Regions from separate parts of the Dietzia psychralcaliphila genome, predicted to be linked through region 2. Evidence: riboswitches for the same ligand, from Rfam matches in the RefSeq annotation. Region 2 holds a riboswitch; the other holds the start of a gene.

Region 1 (3,398 bases), 1.0 Mb from region 2:
CCGAGGGAGATCGTCAGCAGTGGGCCGATCACGATGACCGGGATGGCCTGGGAGGCGACCAGCAGGGGGGTCATGGCCTGCCCGATGGTGGGCACGAACGCGCTGACGACCACCACCGCCACCGCGACGACCACTCCGAGGATCACTCCGATGATGGTCTCGGTGGCGGTGAGCAGCGTGGCTGAACCGAGCCTGTCGGGCCAGGTGGACACGAGCGAGTTGAGCACGGCGAGTGGGGCGGGGATGACGTAGTCCGGCACGAGCTCGAGAGCGGTGACGATGAACCACGCGGCGAGCACCAGCAGGATCGTGACGCAGGCGGGAGCGGCGGAACGGAGGAATCGCACGGTCATCGGGCGGTTCCGCCTTCGGCCAGGTGCGATTCCCGGGCCAGGGCCTGGAGCACTTCCCGGCGGGCCGTGGCGAACGCCTCGTCGCCGAGGAGGACCTCGCGGGGGCGGTCGTCACCGAACCATCCCGGCCAGGTGGAGACCACACGCGCCGGGGCGTCGAGCTCCTGTCGTGCGAGCAGGACCACGCGTTCGGCGAGGAGCAGCGCCTCATCGACGTCGTGCGTGACCATGACGAGGGTGGCCGAGGTGCCGGTGATGGACTGGCGCAGCCACTGCTGGACCTCGGCACGGGTGATCGCGTCGAGCGCGCCGAGCGGCTCGTCGGCCAGCAACACGGGTTTGCGCGCCAGCAGAGCTCGCGCGAGCGCCGCGCGCTGGCGCATGCCTGCGCTGAGAGCTGCGGGACGGGCATCGGCCCAGATACCCAGCCCCAGGCGGTCCAGCATGCGCTGGGCCTCGGCGCGGGCCGCGCGACGGCTCACCCGTTGGTTGCGGAGACTGATCGCGACGTTGTCGAGCAGGGTCAGCCAGGGCAAGAGGCTGTCGCCCTGGGGCATCAACGCACAGGACTCCAGGCGCCGTGCGGGCCGGGCTTCGTCGAGGACTCGGGCGCTTCCGGTTGTCGGTTCGACGAGACCGGCGATCAGCGACAGGAGGGTCGACTTGCCACATCCGCTGCGCCCCACAACGGCGACGTGCTCGCCCACCGGGACGGACAGGGTGAGGTCCGCGAGAACCGGGCGGAGCGCGCCCGGATAGGTGTGTCCCAGATCGTCGAGCGCCACCGCCGTAGTTCCTGGATGACTCACGAAAGCGCACGCCAGCGCATCTGACATCCCTCCGCTCGTGTGAACGAGTTCAGGTTCAGCGGGTGTGATCTCAGCCCCGTTCGGTAGGGGCACCCCGTGTCATCGATGCTGACCTTTGCGAATCAGCTCGAATTCCGAACGTACCATCGGCACGCATCGGGATTCGACGCGACTCCATTGCTGGTAGCGACGGTCGGGTGCAATCGCCCGCAACAGGTGGTCGGTGGCCGGCAGGGACCCGGCCGCTCGCTCACCTCGCCGGCGGCAATGGCCGCGAACGTTGTGCCCACTCGGCGAGGGGCCGCATTCGCCACTCGGCGAGTAGCCATATCTGACGGTTTTCGGGCAACCCCACCTGGGAGAACGTGATCAGGAGTGACCACGCGGCGGCAGGAGTGACCACGCGGCGGGCGGTGGCCCGGTGTCGATTCGCACGAAGCTGGGCACGGCGACCGGCCGAGTGCCGATCTCGGTGCCGGACACACGCTCTGAGCTGGGCGCCCCCGAGAGGATTCGAACCCCTGACCAGCCGGGTAGAAACCGGATGCTCTATCCACTGAGCTACGGAGGCCTGCGACGCGCGCATCCGGCGTCGCCGGGAGAATGGTAGCCGATCCGGGGGTGTGCGGAGCAGCCGCGAATCGGCCAGGGGGCACTGGAGTTCCTACGATAGAGGTCATGACGTCGTCGAAGTCGGCACCCGCCACCGCCGGACCGCTCAGGACCCGCAGCGTGGTGCCCGTCGTGATCCTTCTCGCGGTGGTGGCCGCCGCGGTGGTGATCCCGCTCTCGGGCATGTCCACCGAGGTGGCGCTCGCGCTGGTGGGCGTCCCGGACCCGGGCGTTCTCACCACGGCCGGGCTCCCGGCGGTTCGCGCGATGGGCGAACTGCTCGCGGCGGTGGCGGTGGGAACGGCCCTGTTCGCTGCGTTCTTCACCCCGCCCCAGAAGGACAAGACCCTCGACGTGGATGGATACCGCTCGCAGCGGATCTCCTCGTGGGCCAACATCGCCTGGGCGGTGGCCGCGGCGCTGCTCATCCCGCTGACCCTGTCGGACGTCTCCGGGCGCACCTTCTGGGAGTCGCTGCCGCCGGACCAGTGGATCGTCGCCATCAACCAGATCGACGTGGCCTCGTCGTGGCGGTGGGCGGCGGTGATCGCGCTGGTGGCGGGGATCGGGCAGCGGCTCACCCTGAGCTGGCGCTGGTCGGTGATCTGGCTGGGCGTGTCGGTTCTCTCGCTCCTGCCGGTTGCGGCTACGGGCCACGCCTCCGGGAGCACGGCCCACGACATCGCCACCAACTCGCTGATCATCCACCTGTTCGCCGCGGCGTTCTACGTGGGCGGGCTGGTCGCGGTGCTGGCGCACACCATGCGCGGTGGTTCCCGCGTGGCACTGGCGCTGCGCCGCTATTCGGTGGTGGCCACCATCGCGATCATCGCGCTCGGGTTCTCCGGGATCATCAACGCGCTCGTGCGTCTGCACCCCGCCGACCTGTTCTCCTCGACCTACGGGTTACTGGTGCTGGCCAAGGCGCTGCTGCTGGGCCTGCTCGCGGTGTTCGGACTGGCGATGCGCCGCCGGATCATCGCCAAGATCGAGTCGAAGTCGGCCAACGCCCCCGTCGACCGCGGGACCCTGCTGCGGATCGGGCTGGTCGAGGCCGTGGTGATGGCGGGCACGATCGGGCTCTCGGTCTCGCTCGGCCGCACCCCGCCGCCGGCGCCGCTCTACGTCCCCACCCGACAGGAGGCCCTGCTGGGCTTCGAACTCCCCGGTCCGTTCTCGTTCGGCACGGTGCTGGGGTTGTGGCGCTTCGACCTGGTGCTGGGCCTGGCCGCGGTCGTCCTGCTGAGCCTGTACGTGTGGGGCCTGGTCACCCTGCACCGCCGCGGCGACTCGTGGCCGGTGGGCCGGACCGTGGCCTGGGCGTTCGGCTGCGTGCTGCTGTTCCTCACCACCAGCTCCGGCATGGGGATGTACATGATGGCCGACTTCGCCAGCCACATGGTCGGGCACATGCTCATCTCTATGCTCGTGCCGGTGCTGCTCGCGCTCGGCGGGCCGCTGACGCTCGCGTTGCGTGCGCTCCCGGCGGCGGGGCGCGGGAACCCGCCGGGACCGCGTGAGTGGATCGTCGAGTTCATCAACAACCCCCTCTCGCGTTTCCTCACCCACCCGATCGTGGCGTCGGTGCAGTTCGTGGCCGGTTTCTACATCATCTACTTCGGCG
Region 2 (3,398 bases):
GGACACGCCGGTGGTGTGCCTGCCGGGCAACCCTGTCAGCGCGCTGGTGTCGTTCGTGGTGCTGCTGCGTCCGGTGATCCTCGAGGCCGTGGGCCGCGCACCCGTGCCGACCGGACGGGCCCGGCTCTCGCGCGCGGTCCACTCCCCCTCCGGGAAGACACAGTATCTCCGGGGCGCGCTGGCCACCGACCCTCCCGCCACCCCGTCCGCCGCGCCCTCCGGCGGGGACCTGCCCGTTGTGGACCCGGTCTCCGGCCCGGGGTCGCATCTCGTGGCGTCGATGGCCCGGGCAGATGTACTCATCGAGATTCCCGCCGACGTGACCTCCCTCCCGGCCGGCGCTGAGGTCGACCTCGTACCTCTGTAGGTCGCCGCCGGGAGCGGGGTTCCACGCTCGAGGAGCGCGTGGTCGCACGCGGTCACGTCGCGCGGGTTCAGGTCGGGGATGCGGCGCACCCATCGCGTCACCGGCGACGGAAGGCCGCCCCACGGTGAGATTCCGGCAGCAGGTCGCCGTCGCCGAACATCCGGGAGCGGAGCGTGCCCGACTCCGCGGCCCGCGGATACAGTCCGCGGCGCTGCAACACAGGGACAAGGAACTCGATGACGTCCTCCCAGGTACCGGGATTGAGCGCGTAGGCCAGGTTGAAGCCGTCGACGTCCGTTTCCGCCATGACGTGCTCCAGGGCATCCGCAACAGTGTCCCCCGAGCCCACCACCACGGGGCCGCCCGTCGCGTTGAACCGGGCACTGTCGCGCAACGTCCACCGCCCGTCCGGGTCCGCGGCTCCCGACAGGCTCGACACCGTGGTCTGGATGGCATCCGTGGCGACCGGATCCAGAGGAGCGTCGAGGTCCTGCTGGGAGAGATCGATTCCCGACCATCCCGAGTTGAGCACCAGAGTGCCCGTCTCCGACGCGTAGGAGAAGATGTCGCGATACTTCTCGGCGGCCGCCGCATCGGTCTGGTCGACGACGATCGTGAGCAGCGCGTATATGCGCGCGGCGTCCCGCCCACGCCCTGCCGCCTCCAATCCCGCCCGGATCCGACCGACCTGGTCACTGGTCTGGGCGAGAGTCGGGGACGCCACGAAGATCGCCTCCGCGTTCTCGGTGGCGAAGCGAACACCCCGCTCGGAGGCGCCGGCCTGATAGATCACCGGGGTCCGCTGGGGAGAAGGCTCCGACAGATGAACACCGGGAACGGTGAAGTACGTCCCGTTGTGGCCGATGGGGTGGACCTTCGCCGGGTCGGCAAAAATGTCCCGCTCCGCATCCAGAACCACCGCGTCGTCCTCCCAGGATCCCTCCCACAGCTTGTAGAGCACCTCCAGGTACTCGTCCGCCCGGTCGTAGCGCTCGTCGTGGGAGAGTTGGTCGCCCTCTCCCAGGTTCTGCGCCGCGCTCTTCAGGTACCCCGTGACCACGTTCCACCCCACTCGGCCCCGGGTGAGGTGGTCAAGCGTCGACATCCGCCGGGCAAAGGTGTACGGGTGCTCCGCGGACGTGCTCGCCGTGATGCCGAAACCGAGGTTCTCAGTGACCGCCGCCATGGCACTCACCAGCATCATCGGGTCGTTCATCGGAATCTTTGCCGCAGTTCGCAGGGCGGCATCGGCACTACCGCCGTAGACGTCATACGGCCCCAGTGCGTCCGCGAGGAAGATGCCGTCGAACAGTCCTTCCTCCAACAGTCGGGCGAGACGAGTCCAGTGCTCGAGGTCGCGATAATCCCGGGACCGATCAGCGGGATGCCGCCAGATCCCCGGGACCTGATGGCCCACACCGTTGATGGCGAAGGCGTTCAGCCGAATTCTCCGGGGGCTGCGATCGCGCGCCGCCTCGTGGCTCGACGTCATTGTTCTCCTTGCGATGATCGTGGAGGGGACCACCGCACGAGCAGATGCAGCCGTAGATGCACCAAAGACATCCCTACGCGAGTACAAACTCGATCAGGTTCGCTCGGGTGTGATCTCAGCCCCTGCAGGGCACCCCGTGTCACCGCACACCCTACTCGCCGTCGCCCCCCGGATGACCCCTGCCGGATGCAGTGCTAGCCTGCCCTAATGAAAATGATTCCCATTATCGTCGGCGGTGCGCTGCTGACCGCAGGCCTCGTCGCCTGCGGCGGTCCGGACACCGACCAGGCAACAGCTTCGCCGGCCGAGTCCGTGACTTTCGAGAACTGCGGCCGCGAGCTCCACGTGGACTCCCCGCCGGAACGCGCGGTCACGCTCGAGCAGAACGCGACCGAGATCCTGCTGGCACTGGGACTCGGCGACCAGATGGTCGGGCAGGGTTACCAGGTCGACGAGCCCCTTCCGGAGCTGGCGGAGGCCTTCGACGAGGTGCCGGTGATCAACCCGGAGACCATCTCGGCAGAACAGCTGCGCGAGGCGTTGCCTGACTTCACGTACTCGACCTTGGGGTCGTTCTACAGCGCGGACGGAGTCGGCACTCTCGACGAACTCGACTCACTGGGGGTCCCCTCCTACGCCTCGGAGGCCGGCTGCCCCGGCGCAGCTCCGTCCTCCCCTGCGTCCTTTCAGGGACTGTTCGACGAGTACCGCGACCTGGGCCGCGTCTTCGGCGTCGAGGACTCGGCCGAGCAGCTGATCGCCGAGCAGCAACAGGTGCTCGACGAGGCCACGCGGGACGCGACGGAACAACCGACCGCGGTATGGATCTACTCCTTCTACAACGGCCCCCCGATCGTGGCCGGTGCGGGCGGCATGCCGTCGGCGATCAGTGAGGCGGTCGGGCTCCGCAACGCGTTCGACGACGTCACCTCCAGCGCCTGGCCCGAGATGTCGTGGGAGCAGATCGCGCAGAGGGACCCCGATGTGATCGTCGTGGCCGACCTGAGCAGTCGGGGCCGCCCGGGCGACAGTGCGGAGGACAAGATCACCCAGTTGCGGTCCGATCCGGTGGCATCCAACCTCTCGGCGGTCCGTGGTGATCGGATCGTCGCACTCTCCGGGACCGCCATGGACCCGTCGATCCGGTCCATCGACGCGGTCGCCGAACTCGGCGACTGGCTCACCACGACAGGGGTGTTCCAGTGACGGACTCACCAGACGAGACGCGGGCTCGCGAACTCCTGCGGGCCTGGGACTCCCAGCAGGCCGCGTACATCACTCACCGAGAGGCCCGGTTCGAAGTCATGCTCGACGCCCTGGCCTCGGCCATCACGCCCGGGTCGACGGTCCTGGACCTCGCGTGTGGTCCCGGGTCGCTGGCCCAGCGGGTGCTCCGGCGCTTCGAGTCGGTGCGGGTGGTGGCCGTGGACTACGACCCGCTCCTTCTCGAGCTCGGCCGCCATGCCCTCGCCGAGTTCGGTGACCGGGTTGAGTTCATCGACGCCGACCTCGTCGACCCGGACTGGATGACCGCGCTCC

What was found. Region 2 has a riboswitch for thiamine pyrophosphate ahead of A6048_RS00825 (LLM class flavin-dependent oxidoreductase). Riboswitches for the same ligand answer to the same signal wherever they lie in the genome.
Region 1: linked by a shared signal. The riboswitch ahead of A6048_RS05360 (ABC transporter ATP-binding protein) and the one ahead of A6048_RS00825 (LLM class flavin-dependent oxidoreductase) in region 2 are both predicted to bind thiamine pyrophosphate.

The regions. Positions count from the first base shown of each region.
Region 1 covers NZ_CP015453.1:1,190,225-1,193,622, forward strand. The annotation lists gene A6048_RS05355 (ABC transporter permease) at 1-353, opposite strand, end outside; gene A6048_RS05360 (ABC transporter ATP-binding protein) at 350-1,189, opposite strand; TPP riboswitch at 1,172-1,269, opposite strand; tRNA gene A6048_RS05365 (tRNA-Arg) at 1,661-1,733, opposite strand; gene A6048_RS05370 (bifunctional copper resistance protein CopD/cytochrome c oxidase assembly protein) at 1,841-3,398, shown strand, end outside.
Region 2 covers NZ_CP015453.1:187,976-191,373, reverse strand. The annotation lists gene A6048_RS00830 (molybdopterin molybdotransferase MoeA) at 1-367, shown strand, start outside; gene A6048_RS00825 (LLM class flavin-dependent oxidoreductase) at 465-1,859, opposite strand; TPP riboswitch at 1,913-2,006, opposite strand; gene A6048_RS00820 (ABC transporter substrate-binding protein) at 2,073-3,065, shown strand; gene A6048_RS00815 (class I SAM-dependent methyltransferase) at 3,062-3,398, shown strand, end outside.